3 regions of the Fundidesulfovibrio putealis DSM 16056 genome follow, and region 3 is predicted to be linked to each of the others. Evidence: predicted binding sites of a transcription regulator. Region 3 holds the regulator's gene; each other region holds the start of a gene.
What was found. The regulator sigma-54, encoded in region 3, starts transcription at its own class of promoters, with help from an activator protein. The targets are predictions, from matches to a motif close to CTGGCACGGNNNNTGCTT.

Region 1 (4,892 bases), on a different contig from region 3:
CGCGATGGCCGCGTTCACAGTCCAGGACTTGCCCTGGTTTCCGGTCAACGGGCATTTCCTGTCCTTTTTCTGGGGTGTCGGCGTGGCCTGGCTCGCCAGCCGGTGGAAAGGGTCCACGCGTCTTCCCGGCTGGGCGGGAGCGGCACTGCTCATGGCTGCCGCGCTCTGGTGCAGAAAGCTCAGCGCCGCACGCGGCGACGACCTGTATTTCCTGATGGACGGGCACGACTGGGCGTCGCTGGCCAGTGCGCTCCAGGTGCAGGCGATCCTGGCCGCCGCGCTGGCCTGCTCGCTGGCGAGGGGGGGCTTCTGGCAGGCCGCAGTTCCCGTTCGGGCGCTGGGCAGGGCCTCCAACAGTTTCTTCATGGCCATGCTGCTGTGGAGCTTCACCCTGACCAGGGCCTATTCCGGCCTGTTTCCCGGCCAGATCGCATCCGCTGCCTTCCTGTACGCGGCAACCCTCGCGATGACCCTGGCCCTGGCCTTCCTGCTGGCCCCGTTTCTTGAAAAAGCCCCGCTCATGCGAAAATCCGCAGTCCGCTGACGCTCACCTCGGCCCTGCCGGGCCAGACTCATTGCGGATTCATACAATTTCGTGCATTTTCCGCGTATGGGACACACCAAGGAGACACCCCGGCCAGGACCTGCCCCTGAAAACCCTGGGGCCGACGACATCCTTCAGTCCCTGGGTCACGCCGTTCTTGCCGTGGACTCACAGTGCCGCGTCGTCTCGGTCAACGCGCACGCCGGGCGGCTTCTCGAGCTCGACCCGGACCGCCATGGCTGCCAGCCCCTGCCTGACTCCCTGTCCGATATCCGCCAGGTGCTGCACGTCTGCCTGGACGGCGCTCCCCCAGCCTCTCCAGCCACGATGGACATCTCCGGACGGCAACTGCGGGTGGAAGCCTGCCCGGTGATCCGCGAGGGGCGCATCATCGGGGCCGCCGCCACGCTGGCCGAAACAGCCCCGGCCCAGCTCTCCGCGCCCGAAATTCCCCTGCGCGCGGTACTGGACTCGGTGTCCGAGGGCATCTGGATCTGTGACGGAAACGGGGTCATCCTGGACATCAACCGCGAATCCCAGCGCCTGAACTCCGTCGAAGCGGCGGCATACATCGGCAGGAGCATCAGCTGCATCATCGAAGAGGGGCTGGTGGACCACTCCGTCACCCTGGACGTGCTGCGCTACAAGCGCCAGTCCAGCATCATCCAGCGCATCACCAAGACCGGAAAGCAGCTCCTGGTCACCGGTTCGCCGGTGTTCGACGAGAGCGGCGGCATCTCCATGGTGGTGGTCAACGAGCGCGATGTGACCGAGCTGAACACCCTGCGCGAGGGGTTGCAGAACGCCCGCAAGGTGGAGGAAAAATACCGCAGCGAGCTGGCTGAGCTCTCCATGCTGGAGCTTCGCCAGAAGGACCTGGTGGCGGACAGCCCGGCCATGCGCCACGCCCTGCTGGCGCTTCTGAAGCTTGCCCACGCCAACGCCTCGCGCATCCTGATCCTTGGCGAATCCGGCACGGGCAAGGGCCTTCTGGCCAAGTTCGTCCACCAGAACAGCCCGCGCGCCAAGAAGCCCTTCATCCCCATCAACTGCCCGGCGGTGCCGGAAAACCTCTTCGAGGCCGAGCTCTTCGGCTACGAGAAGGGGGCCTTCACCGGAGCGCTGAAGCAGGGCAAGGCCGGGCTCATCGAGCTGGCCAAGGGCGGCACCCTGTTCCTGGACGAAGTGGGCGACATCCCCTACCCCGTCCAGGCAAAACTTCTGAAATATCTTGATGATTACGAGCTGAGGCGGCTTGGCGGGGCGCAGTCGCAGATCGTGGAGTGCGGCGTGGTGGCCGCCACCAACTGCGACCTGGACCGTCTGGTTGAGCAGAAGCGCTTCCGCAAGGACCTGTACTACCGTCTGAACACCTTCATCGTGCGTATCGCGCCGCTGCGCGAGCGCCGCGAGGACATCTTCGGGCTGGCGGAGTTCTACCTGGCCAACTTCAACGCCAGCCACGGCAAGTCCAAGCGGCTGTCCCCCAGGGCCGTGCGCCTGCTGGAATCCTACGAGTATCCGGGCAACGTGCGCGAACTGGTGGGCATCATCCAGAAGGCCTTCGTCATGGGTGAGGGCGACGACCTGACCGAGGCCCTGGAAGAGGCCATGGGCGTGTCGCCGTCTTCGGGGCTCATCGCGCCGGGCGGCTCGCCGCGCTCGCTGACCGAGACCACCGACCAGGCCACCCTGCGCATCCTCAGACAGGCTGCGGCCCGCTGCCGGACCACGCGGGAGATGGCGGCCTACCTGGGGGTGAGCCAGTCCACGGTGGTTCGCAAGCTGGCCAAATACGGCATGGCCCTGGATTGATTCAGAACTGAATCAGAACGCGCTTTCATTGTCGTAGACTTTGCCTGCAACCGGACGAGACCACAACAACATCTCTATAAAATTGGTTTTAATTTTTCACAGAGCGATCTTTCTCAAATCGAGGCTCCACCCGGGAGCGCCCGAAAGCCCATAATTACCGTTTTTGTTAATATTCTTGTGATTCACAACTGAATCACCACCATCTATCGATAACTATTCATGTTTCTCCCAGCATTGATTCATAGGTGCATCAAACCGGGCACCCGCACGAACTCAACGAACACGTAACCACATGAAATAACTCAACCAGACGCCCCAACTCCCTCTGGCCTGCTTCTTGCTCAATAAATTGACCTTTTCGTAAAAAGGCGCGGCTTGGGCAAAGCCTGACAACATCCTGCCATGAGGGACACCCGTGGGACAAAAGAACTGCACCTCCACTGAACTTCAGGAACTTCGCGACCGGTACGTGCCCAAAGGGCCGTTCAACGCCACCCGCTACCTGGCGGCCTCCGCCAATGGCGCGTCCATCGTGGACATGGACGGACGCGAACTCATCGACTTCGCGGGCGGAATCGGCGTGGTCAACGTGGGCCACTGCCACCCCAAGGTCGTGGCCGCCATCAAGGAACAGGCCGAGAAGTTCATCCACACCTGCTTCCACATCGTCATGTACGAGCCCTACATCAAGCTGGCCAAAAAGCTGTGCGACATGGCTCCTGGCGACTTCGAGAAAATGGCCCTGTTCGCCAACTCCGGGGCCGAGGCCGTGGAGAACGCGGTGAAGATCGCCCGCAGCGCCACCAAGCGCCAGGGCGTCATCGCCTTCGAGAACGGCTTCCACGGCCGCACGCTCCTGACCATGACCCTCACCAGCAAGGTGAAGCCCTACAAGTTCGGCTTCGGACCCTTCGCCCCCGAAGTCTACCGCATGCCCTACGCCTACTGCTACCGCTGTCCCATCGGCCTTGAGCGCACCACCTGCGGCGCTGCCTGCGCGGATCTTCTCAAGGACTTCTTCATCGGCCACGCCGCCGCCGAGAACATCGCGGCCCTGGTGATCGAGCCGGTGCTGGGCGAGGGCGGCTTCGTCTGCCCGCCCACCGAGTATTTCGTCAAGCTGGCCGCCATCTGCAAGGAGAACGGCATCGTGTTCGTGGCCGACGAGGTGCAGACCGGCTTCGGACGCACCGGCACGTACTTCGCCATGGAACACCACGGCGTGGTTCCGGACCTGACCACCGTGGCCAAGAGCCTGGCGGGCGGCATGCCCCTGTCCGGCGTGGTGGGTCGGCGCGAAATCATGGACGCCCCCCAGGTGGGCGGCACCGGCGGCACCTACGGCGGCAACCCCATCTCGTGCAGCGCGGCCCTGGCCGTGATCGAGGCCTTCGAGGAGGACAAGCTCCTTCAGAAGGCCCAGAAGCTCGGCGACACCATCCAGAAGCGCTTCGCCTCCTGGATGGAAAAATACGAGATCATCGGCGAGGAGCGCGGGGTCGGCCCCATGCGCGCCCTGGAGCTGGTCACGGACCGCAAGACCAAGACCCCGGCCACCACGCAGGCCAAGGCCCTGGCCAAGTTCTGCGTGGACAAGGGGCTTCTGCTCCTGTCCTGCGGCGCGCACGGCAACGTGATCCGCACCCTGATGCCCCTGGTCATTACCGACGACCAGCTCGAACGCGGCCTCGCGATCATGGAGGAGGGCCTGCGCGAGCTCTCCGAAGGACGTTTGAAATAGCGGATAATCGAACTGACCCGGCACTTGGCAACACGCGAAAACGTCAACCGTTGGGAGTCTGGCATGAACAAGTCACTTGGCAAAAAGCTTGTGGGATTGGCCCTTTCGGCCCTGGTCACCGTGTCCTTCGCTGTTCCGGCCTCGGCGCAGAAGGCCATCAAGATCGGCAACGTTGAACCCCTGTCCGGCCCGTCCGCCTCGGTGGGCGTGCAGGGCAAGCAGGCCCGCGAGATGGCCGTGGAAGAGATCAACGCGGCCGGCGGCATCAAGTCCATGGGCGGCGCCAAGCTGGAGCTGGTCTACGCGGACTCCAAGTCCGACCCCACCGTGGGCGTCTCCGAGACCGAGCGCCTCATCAACACGGAAAAAGTCAACATCATGACCGGCTGCTGGAACTCCGCAGTCACCTACCCGGCCACCCAGACCGCCGAACGCTACGGCGTGCCCTTCGTGGTGCCCGTTGCCGTGCGCGACACCATCACCGAGCGCGGCTTCAAGTACGTGTTCCGCATCGCCGCCAAGGACTCCTGGTGGGTGCGCGACCAGTTCCGCTTCCTGAAGGACATGCAGGAGGAAACCGGCCAGAAGATGAAGACCATCGCCTTCGTGTTCGAGAACGGCGACTGGGGCACCGGTTTCGCCGAGAAGTGGCGCACCCTGGCCAAGCAGGACGGCTACGAGATCGTGCTGGACGAGCCCTACCCCAGCACCGCCACCGACCTGACCCCGGTGGTCACCAAGCTCAAATCCGCCAAGCCCGACGTGGTGATGCTGGTGTCCAACGCGGCTGAC
Region 2 (4,892 bases), on a different contig from region 3:
GATGGTCCAGTCCGAGAAGATGCTCTCGGTCGGGGGCCTCGCGGCGGGGATGGCCCACGAGATCAACAACCCGCTGAGCGGCATCATCCAGAGCGCCCAGGTGGTCCTGTCGCGCCTCGCGTCCGACTCCCGGGCCAACCGGGAGGCCGCCCTGGCGTCCGGCTGCACGCTCGAGGCCCTGCGCGAGTTCGCCAAGAGGCGCGACATCAAGGGGATGGTCGAGTCCATGCGCGATTCCGCGGTCCGGGCCGCTCGCATCGTGGGGGACATGCTGGAATTCAGCCGCAAAAGCACCTCGGAAGAGGTCCTGGTGGACGTAAACACCCTGCTGGACAAAAGCGTGGAGCTCTCCTCCGCCGACTATGACCTGAAGAAGAAATACGATTTCCGCCACATCGCCATTGTGCGCGACTACGCCAGGGACCTGCCCCAGGTGCGCTGCTCCGCGCCGCAGATAGAGCAGGTGCTGGTCAATCTTCTTCGCAATGCGGCCCAGGCCCTCTCCGTGGGAACGTGCGACGGCGCGCCTCCCAGGATCATGCTGCGCACGAGCTTTTGCGACGGCCACGTCTGCATCGGCGTCCAGGACAACGGCCCCGGCATTCCGGAGGAACAGCGTGGACGAATCTTCGAGCCGTTCTTCACCACAAAGCCCGTGGGCGAGGGGACGGGGCTCGGGCTGTCGGTGTCCTACTTCATCGTGGCCAACAACCATCAGGGAGCCTTCGAGCTGGAGACGCCCCCGGAAGGCGGCACGCGCTTCGTGGTGAAGCTCCCGGCCTGACGCGCAGAGCATCCGGACCAGCGTTTCTTCCGGTGTCCCGCCCGATGATGTCGGCGGGCTCTTTCATCGTGAATCAGCCGCAGCGCAAACGGCGCTTCTTCCCATCGCGCTCCCGCAGCCAAGTCCATCCCAGGCTGATCAGCCCACATCCGTGGCTCGTCCATGCAAAAGCATGCGCTTGCGCGCGTACTCCAAAGCGCCAGGTGTTTGTGTTGTGTCTAGAATGGCATAAATGACTGAATCATTTCTTTACATTGGGAAGTTCTTACTGTCGATTTACTTGACATAAATCTGTTTGCTGCCCCAAGGCCGGATCTTAAGTATCAGATATTCAGGTTATTTCCCGTTTCTACATTTGGTATGCCTATTGCTTGGGAGGGTGATCGGCTATGGCGGGGCTTGGCGTGTACGCCCCTCTCAAGGGAAGCGACGGGCGAGATGCCCAACTCCGGAGGCAGAGAATGAAAAGAGCGAAATTGATACTGGTGGCGTGCGCGTTGGTCTGTTCCTTGAACATCGCGACTTATGCCCGGGCGGTCGTCCTTCCTAATCCGGAAGTCTACGCGATAAGCAACGACATGCTCTATACGTATTCGGCCCAGATCCTGACCGCCCTCGGCTACCAGGGCTTCGACTACTCAACAGGCAGCGGTACACAGGATATCGCCATCTTCACTTTCAACAACGCCCTCAACAATCACAACCTGAACGCCGGATTCCCCGTTCCGTTCCAGATCCCCAACGGCAACCCCTCCGCGTGGTCCGGAACCTGGGGTGACGGAAGCGGCACAAACGCTCCGATCCTTGTGGACACCCTGCGGGATTATCTGCACAGCACGTTCGGGTCCAATATTAACATTCCGGTCTTCGTGTTCGACTTCAACAACAATACCGACCTGTTCATCACCGGCCAGGCCAGGATCTGGGACGGAGCCCCCGGCGGACAGAGCAGCACGATGATCGCGCAGTTCTCCATGGACAACACCAATCTGGTGGTGCCCGGCGCTTCGCCGCTTCCCGGAAACAACGCCTACGACCCGACTTCCTTCGTGACGGTTTCAACGGAAGTGCAGTTCCCCTATAGCGGCACTCCCATCATTGGGCCTATTCCTTCCAGCAACGGCAGCGGAAAGGCCGACTTCTTCGCCTACTCCCCGGCCATGGACCTGACCCTGTACGATAACCAGGGCTACTACATCGACTTCTTCTTCAACGTGGCTGGCAACACCGGCGGCGGCGAGGAGCTCTTCATCTCCGGCCGGGTCTCGACCGTTTCGGCTGTCCCCGAACCCGCGACCATGCTGCTCATGGGCCTGGGCCTGGCCGGAGTGGCCGTGGCCAGGCGGCGGATGCGCAAGCCGCAATAGCTTTCTGAAAGGACCTCTCCAACAGCCGGGGACACCCACAGGTGCTCCCCGGCTTTGCGTTTGCATGGCCGACGGCTTGTGTCGCGCCTGAACCCGCCCCGCATACAGTCCCTCTGGACGGACGCGCCTCTCTTCAGTACGTTGGACGGCACACCAGCATGCCTTCCCCGGACGGTCGCAGCCCGGCGACGGCAGCCCCTTTCCCCAGGAGCAGCATACCCCATGGCCTGGACAGCGCCGCTTCGCCGTATCCGCAACCGGTACGTACTGGCCGTACTTATCGTGCTGCTCGCGGCGTGCGTGCGGGTGTTGTTTCTCGGCGCGCTCGGCACGCGCGTCCCCTATGTGACGTTCTTTCCCGCCGTGATGATCGCCTCCCTGTACGGAGGCGTCGGCCCCGGCCTGCTGGCCACCCTGCTTTCCGCCCTGTGCGCCCTGCTCATCCAGATGGGGGGGCATTCCTATTCCCTGGACCTGCAGGACTGGCTGGCCATGGCGGTCTTTACTTCCAGCGGCGTGCTGGTCTGCTGGGTATCCAGGACGCTGCACTCCGCGCAGACCAAGGCCGGGCAGGCCGTCGCGCTGGAAGACCTCGTGAAAGAGCGCGAGGACGCCATTGCCGCCTTGCGCCAGAGCCGGGCCATGCTTTCAAGCGTCATCGAGAGCCTCCCCTTCGACTTCTGGGCGCTCAACCGCCAGGGGCGCTACATTCTCCTGAACACCAACGCCAAGAACTTCTGGGGCGACGCCACCGGCAAGCGACCGGCTGATCTTCCCGCGCCGCCGCAAACCATCGCGGAGTGGGAGCAGAACAACACCCGCGCCCTGTCCGGGGAGATCGTGCGCAGGGAGATGACCTTCGTGCGCCAGGGCGAGATGCGCGCCTTCGACACCATTGCCGCGCCCATACGGGACGGCGGGCGCATCCTTGGGTCTCTGGCCATGAACGTGGACATCACCGAGCGCAAGCAGATAGAGGAGACGCTGCGCAAGAGTGAAGAGCGCTGGCGCATGTACGTGGCCACGGCCAACGAAGGCATCTTCGTCATGGACGCCCAGACCCGCATCACCTACGCAAACCAGCGCCTCGCCGACATGCTCGGCGGCAGCGTGGAGCAGATCGTCGGCGCTTTTGTTGAGCAGTTCGGCTTCCCCGAGGACATCGAGGCCATCCGCCAGAAGGTCGAGAACCGCCGCAAGGGAATCCACGAACGCTATGAACGCCGCCTGCGCCGCTTCGACGGCACGGGAATCTGGACACTCCTGTCGGCGCTTCCCCTGCATTCGGAATCGGGAGAGTTCCAGGGCTCGTTCGCCATGTTCATCGACATCACCGAGCAAAAGCGCGCGGAGGAGACGCTCAGGCGGAGCGAAGCCGACCTGGCCAAGGCCCAGGCCATCACGCATCTGGGCAGCTGGAGCTGGGGTCTGGAGCAGGACGAGGTGCGCTGGTCCGACGAGACCTACCGCATCTTCGGGGTCGACAGGGAGAGTTTTCCCCTCAGCCTGGATGCGATCGCTGCCCGCGTGCATCTGGACGACCGCACGGTGCACCAGGAGTGGCTGGCCGGGGTTGTGGCCGGGGAAAGGCCCGGCCCGTTCGAGTGCAGGATCGTGCGCCCCGGCGGCGAGGTGCGCACCCTGCGGGTTTACGGCGCAGATGTGGACCGTGATTCCCAATCCGGGTCGTTGAGGGTGTTCGGGGCGGTGCTGGACATCACCGAACGCAAGCAGATCGAGGAGACGCTGCGCCGAAGCGAGGCCTTCCTTCATGAGATAGGCAGGTTCACCAAGGTCGGCGGCTGGGAGCACGACCTCGTCACCGGAGTGGGCCGCTGGACCAGGGAACTCTTCGCCATCCTGGAGTGCGAGGGTGACACTCCCCCCGGCCCCGGAGAACATCTGGACTATTATCCCCCCGCTGACCGCGCCGTGCTCGAGCGCGCGCTGGAGCGCGCAGTGGTCCACGGCGACCCCTTCGACCTGGAGCTTCAGGGCTTCACCCTCAAACGCCGCCCCATCTGGGTGCGGGTCATCGGGCGCGCCGTCCATGAGAACGGCGTCTGCGTGCGGCTCTACGGCTCTCTCCAGGACATCTCCGACCGCAAGCAGGCCGAAGAGGCGTTGCGCGCCGCCCACGAGGCGGCCCAGGCCGCCAGCCGGGCCAAGAGCGAATTCCTGGCCAACATGAGCCACGAGATCCGCACCCCCCTGAGCGCCATCCTGGGGCTGACCGAGCTCAGCAGGCGCGTGGCCGACCCGAAGGTGACCTCGGCCAACCTGGGAATGATCGCCGAATCGGCCCGGTCGCTGCTGGGCATCGTGGGCGACGTGCTGGACCTTTCCAGGGTGGAGGCGGGCATGCTCGAACTGGAGCGCAGGCCCTTCGACCTGCGTCAGGTGATGCAGGAGGTCCTGACGCCCTACCGGGTGATGTATCGCGAGAAGAACCTCTCGCTGGAACTGGAGTTGCCGCAGGGTGTGCCCGTGCGCCTCCTGGGCGATCCGCTGCGGTTGGGCCAGGTGCTGGGAAACCTGGTGGGCAACGCCGCCAAGTTCACCGAGCAGGGGGGCATAGTCCTGGGGGTGGACGTTGTCTCCGCACAGCCCGGCGAGGCGGTGGAGCTGGATTTCAGGGTGGCGGACACCGGCATCGGCATCGCCCCGGAGATGCGCGAAGTAATCTTCGACAGCTTCCGCCAGGCAGATTCGACATTCTCAAAACAGTACCAGGGAGTTGG
Region 3 (4,892 bases):
TCGAGATCGGCGGCACCGTGGGCGACATCGAAGGCCAGCCCTTCCTGGAAGCCATCCGCCAGCTGCGCGGCGACCTGGGCAAGGAGAACGTCCTCTACATCCACCTGACGCTCATCCCCTACATCCGCGTGGCCGGTGAACTCAAAACCAAGCCCACCCAGCACAGCGTCAAGGAGCTCCGGTCCATCGGCATCCAGCCCGACATCATCATCTGCCGCTCCGAGATCGAGCTGGACCAGTCCCTCAAGACCAAGATCGCGCTCTTCTGCAACGTGGACCCGGACGCCGTGTTCAACGCCGTGGACGTGAAGAATATCTATGAGCTGCCCCTGAAGCTCTACGCCGAGGGCGTGGACCAGAAGATAGCCATCCTGCTGCGCCTGCCCGCCAAGAACGCCGAGTTGGAAGCATGGCAGACCCTCACCCACAAGCTGAGCAATCCCCAGGGAGAGGTCAGCATCGCCATCGTGGGCAAGTACGTGGACCTCAAGGAGGCCTACAAGAGCCTGCACGAGGCCCTGGTGCACGCCAGCGTGGCCAACGACGTGAGCGTGAACCTGGTCTACGTGAACTCCGAGGAGATCACCGACGAGAATGTGGCCGAACGCCTGGGCGGCCTGGACGGCATCCTGGTGCCCGGCGGCTTCGGCTCGCGCGGCGTGGAAGGCAAGATCGCGGCCATCAAGTACGCCCGCGAGAACAAGGTGCCCTTCTTCGGCATCTGCCTGGGCATGCAGCTGGCCTGCATCGAGTTCGCCCGCAACGTGCTGGGACTCACCGAGGCCAACTCCGAGGAGTTCAACCGCCTGAGCCCGGACCCCATCATCTACCTGATGCGCGAATGGTACGACTTCCGCACCAAGAAGATCGAACGCCGCGACGCCGACTCTGAAATGGGCGGCACCATGCGTCTGGGCGCGTACCCCTGCGTGGTGAAGACCGAGACCAAGGCCATGGAAGCCTACGCCAAGCCCCAGATCGAGGAGCGCCACCGCCACCGCTACGAGTTTAACAAGGCCTACTACGCCCGCATGGAAGAAAAGGGCATGATGTTCTCCGGCCTGTCGCCCGACGAATCCCTGGTGGAAATGGTGGAGTTGCCCGAGCATCCGTGGTTTTTGGGCTGTCAGTTCCATCCGGAGTTCAACTCCAACCCCATGCGCCCCCACCCCCTGTTCCGCGAGTTCATCAAGGCGTCCAAGGCCGCGCGCGGCAAGAAATAAATGAGGCGTCCCGCCCGAATCGGCTCAAGGCCCGGCATGCGCCGGGCCTTGGCGCTGGCCAGGCCCGTGCGCCTCTTGGTGCTGGACGTGGACGGCGTGCTCACCGACAACGCAGTGAGCCACGACGGCCCCGGCCCCGGCCTCAAGCGTTTCGGCATCCAGGACGGCATGGGCGTGAAGCTCTGCCAGCACGCCGGGATCGAGGTGGCGGTGATCAGCGGCCTGGGCAACATCCAGGCCGAACAGCGCTCGCGGGAACTCGGCATCCGTGAATTCCACGGCGGGCACTTGCGCAAGCTCCCCGTGCTCGAAAAGATCATGGCCGCCAAGTGCCTCGAGTTCTCCCAGGTGGCCTACATGGGCGACGACTGGCTGGACGCGCAGATAATGGCCCGCGTGGGCCTGCCCCTGGCCCCGGTCGACGCGCAGCCGGAAATTCTTCGCATTGCCGCCTGGATTTCCAAAAGGCCCGGCGGATGCGGCGCGGTGCGCGAAGCCATCCGCTTCATACTGCTGGCGCAGGGAAAACTCGATCGAATGTGGCGCGAATGGCGTGACTGATTCCCCCCAAGTCTTGCCACGTGCGAGCTTTTAGTGCATAACCGCGCAGGTTGAACGGGCGCGTCCGGCATTTTTCTTGCTAGCCGCCCAAATTCAAACAAAGGAACGCGCGCGCACGATGGCCCTCGAGCTCAGACAGCAACTTAAGCTTTCGCAGCAGCTGGTGATGACTCCCCAGCTCCAGCAGGCCATCAAGCTGTTGCAGCTTTCCCGGCTTGAGCTGATGGAGACCGTGCAGCAGGAGCTTCTGGAGAACCCGCTGCTGGAAGAGGTCGTGATCGAGGACGAGCGTCCCGCCCCGACCATGGCCGAGGAATCCCGCGCTCCCGACGCCACTCAGGAAGAGGGCGCCATGCAGCGCGAACTCCTGAAGACCGCCGAATGGGACGACTACATCGGCGACTTCGCCTCCACCTCGCGCCAGGCCACCGCCCGCGAATACGAGGCCCCGGAGGAGGGAATGTCTTTCGAGGCCCGTCTTGCCTCGAAAACCTCTCTGGACGGACACCTTTCCTGGCAGATCAACCTTTCCCCCTTCACTGCGGCCCAGCGCGTCATCGCTGCCTCAATCGTTGGCAATCTGGACGGTATGGGGTACCTGCAATCCACGGTGGAGGAAATCGCCGAGGACGCCCAGGCAAGCGTGCCCGAAGTGGAAGCGGTTCTTTACGCCCTGCAGCGCTTCGACCCTGTGGGCGTGGCGGCACGCACCCCGCAGGAGTGCCTGCTGGTGCAGCTGGAATTCTACGGCTACACCGATCCCGTGCTCATCGAGATCGTGCGTGAGCACCTGGAAGACCTGGAAAAGAAGCGCTACAAGCCTCTTGCCAAGAAGTTCAAGATCACCATGGAGGAGATCAAGGAGTACCTGGACATCATCCAGACTCTCGATCCGCTTCCCGGATCGCATTTCAGCTCCTCCGACCCGGTGTACGTCAGCCCCGACGCCTACGTGTACAAGTACGGCGACGACTTCGTCATCGTGCTGAACGAGGACGGCCTGCCCAAACTGCAACTATCGCCGTATTATTCAGGCGACATGTCCCGGGGCAGCGGCGGCAAGGACAAGGACTACTTCCAGGACAAGATGCGCTCTGCGCAGTGGCTCATGAAGAGCCTGTACCAGCGCCAGCGCACCTTGTTCAAGGTCCTGGAATCCATCGTGAAGTTCCAGCGGGATTTCTTCGAGGTGGGCGTTACCAAGCTAAAGCCCCTTATCCTCAAGGACGTTGCCGACGACATCGGCATGCACGAATCCACGGTGAGCCGCATTACCACGAGCAAGTACGTGGCCACCCCCCACGGCATTTACGAGCTCAAATTTTTCTTCAACTCCTCTTTGGAGTTGGACGACGGCACTTCCGTCGGTTCCGAATCGGTGAAGGCGCTCATCAAGCAGCTCATCTCCGGCGAGAACCACAAGAAGCCCGTCAGCGACGAGCAGATCGCGGACATCCTCAAGCAAAAATTGCAGGTCAACATTGCCCGCAGGACCGTGGCCAAGTATCGTATGGCCATGGGTATCGAGTCCTCGTCGAAGCGCAAGGCTGTATTGTAATCACACCGCATCCACCCGCGGACACACATCGGAGGAAGATATGAACATTGCTTTTCACTTCAAGAATTTTGAACCGTCCCCCGGCCTGCGCGAATACGCCAACAAGCGTTTCGACAAGCTGGCGAAATACATGCCTAATTCTGACAATGCCGAAGTGATCGTCACCCTGATGGTGGAGAAGACCCGCCAGATCGCCGACGTGATCATCGACGCCGACACGATCCACATCGCTGCCCACGAGCGCTCCGACGACATGTACTCCACGCTGGACCTGATCACCGACAAGCTCGAGTCCCAGATCCGCAAGATGCGCGAGAAGATGAAGGACCGCCGCAAGGTTGCCGGTTCCGCCGCCGTCACCATGGGCGTGGTCAGCCTCACGGACGAGGGCAAGGTCCACTCCATCGAGGAGTCCGACAAGTACAACCCGAAGCCCATGGGCGTCGAGGAAGCTGCCGAGCAGCTGGAAGCCATGAAGTACGAATTCCTGGTGTTCCTGAACTCCGAGACCGACAGCATCAACGTGATCTACAAGCGCAAGAACGGAGACTTCGGCCTGATCGATCCTGGAGTATCCCGCTGATGCGGCTTGGGGAGTTTCTGCGCAAGGACTTCGTGCTGGACGACCTGAAGTCCGGCGACAAGTCCGAGGTGCTGGCCGAACTGGTGGCCCCGGTTGCGGCGGCCTTCCCGGAAGTGAACGCCGAGAAGGCCCTGCGGGTGCTCATGGAGCGCGAAAACCTGGGCACCACCGGCATTGGCGACGGAGTGGCCATTCCACACGGCAAAATGGACTCCCTCAAGGAGATCGTCATCGTGACCGGGCGCAGCACGTCAGGCGTCGATTTCGAGGCTCTGGACCACAAGCCGTGCCGCATCTTCTTCCTGGTGCTGGCCCCGGAGCATGTGGCCGGCATGCACCTGCGCATCCTTGCCCAGATATCCAGGCTTCTGTCCGACGAGAGCTTCCGGGGAGCATTCCTGGAAGCGCAAGACCGCGAAAGCCTCTGGCGGGTTGTCACCAGCCACGCGTGATACGGTTCGTCATGACGTCGGCCTGATCATTTGTTAGTGAAGTCCCCGCACGCGCCAAATGCGCGAGCGGGGACTTTTCGCTGCTGCCCCGCAGCGAGCGTCCTGCCCCCACACGAAACAAAGGAGCCTTCCCCATGCCGCATCCGGGCGAAAAGCTGCCTGTGGTGGTCATTTCCGGACTATCAGGTTCAGGCAAGTCCACAGCGCTCAATGTCTTCGAGGATCTGGGCTACTTCTGCGTGGACGGTCTGCCCGCGAGCCTCATGGCCAAGCTGGTCAGCCTTTTCCAAGGCCAGGACGCGAACCGCTACCGTGGTCTGGCCTTGGGCATGGACATGCGCCAGGCGGATTTCGACTCCGACTGGGAACCGGCCCTGCAGGAACTGAGGAAGGCGGAGAACCCGCCCCAGGTCGTATTTGTGGAAGCTGACACCAAGGAGATCATGCGCCGCTACGCCACCACGCGCCGTCCCCACCCCTTCGAATCGGAAGGGTACGGGCTGGGCGAGGCCGTG

Region 1: gabT (4-aminobutyrate--2-oxoglutarate transaminase) is a predicted target of sigma-54. The motif match lies at 2,685-2,702, and genes of this name have one in related genera.
Region 2: G453_RS0106045 (PEP-CTERM sorting domain-containing protein) is a predicted target of sigma-54. The motif match lies at 1,140-1,157, and genes of this name have one in related genera.

The regions. Positions count from the first base shown of each region.
Region 1 is NZ_KE386886.1:237,905-242,796, forward strand. It holds gene G453_RS0121210 (hypothetical protein) at 1-544, shown strand, start outside; gene G453_RS0121215 (sigma-54 interaction domain-containing protein) at 596-2,359, shown strand; gene gabT (4-aminobutyrate--2-oxoglutarate transaminase) at 2,775-4,100, shown strand; gene G453_RS0121225 (ABC transporter substrate-binding protein) at 4,164-4,892, shown strand, end outside.
Region 2 is NZ_AUBQ01000005.1:149,414-154,305, forward strand. It holds gene G453_RS26060 (PAS domain-containing protein) at 1-784, shown strand, start outside; gene G453_RS0106045 (PEP-CTERM sorting domain-containing protein) at 1,246-2,151, shown strand; gene G453_RS26065 (PAS domain S-box protein) at 2,374-4,892, shown strand, end outside.
Region 3 is NZ_AUBQ01000004.1:183,864-188,755, forward strand. It holds gene G453_RS0103775 (CTP synthase) at 1-1,223, shown strand, start outside; gene G453_RS0103780 (KdsC family phosphatase) at 1,224-1,784, shown strand; gene rpoN (RNA polymerase factor sigma-54) at 1,903-3,342, shown strand; gene hpf (ribosome hibernation-promoting factor, HPF/YfiA family) at 3,383-3,925, shown strand; gene G453_RS0103795 (PTS sugar transporter subunit IIA) at 3,925-4,377, shown strand; gene rapZ (RNase adapter RapZ) at 4,512-4,892, shown strand, end outside.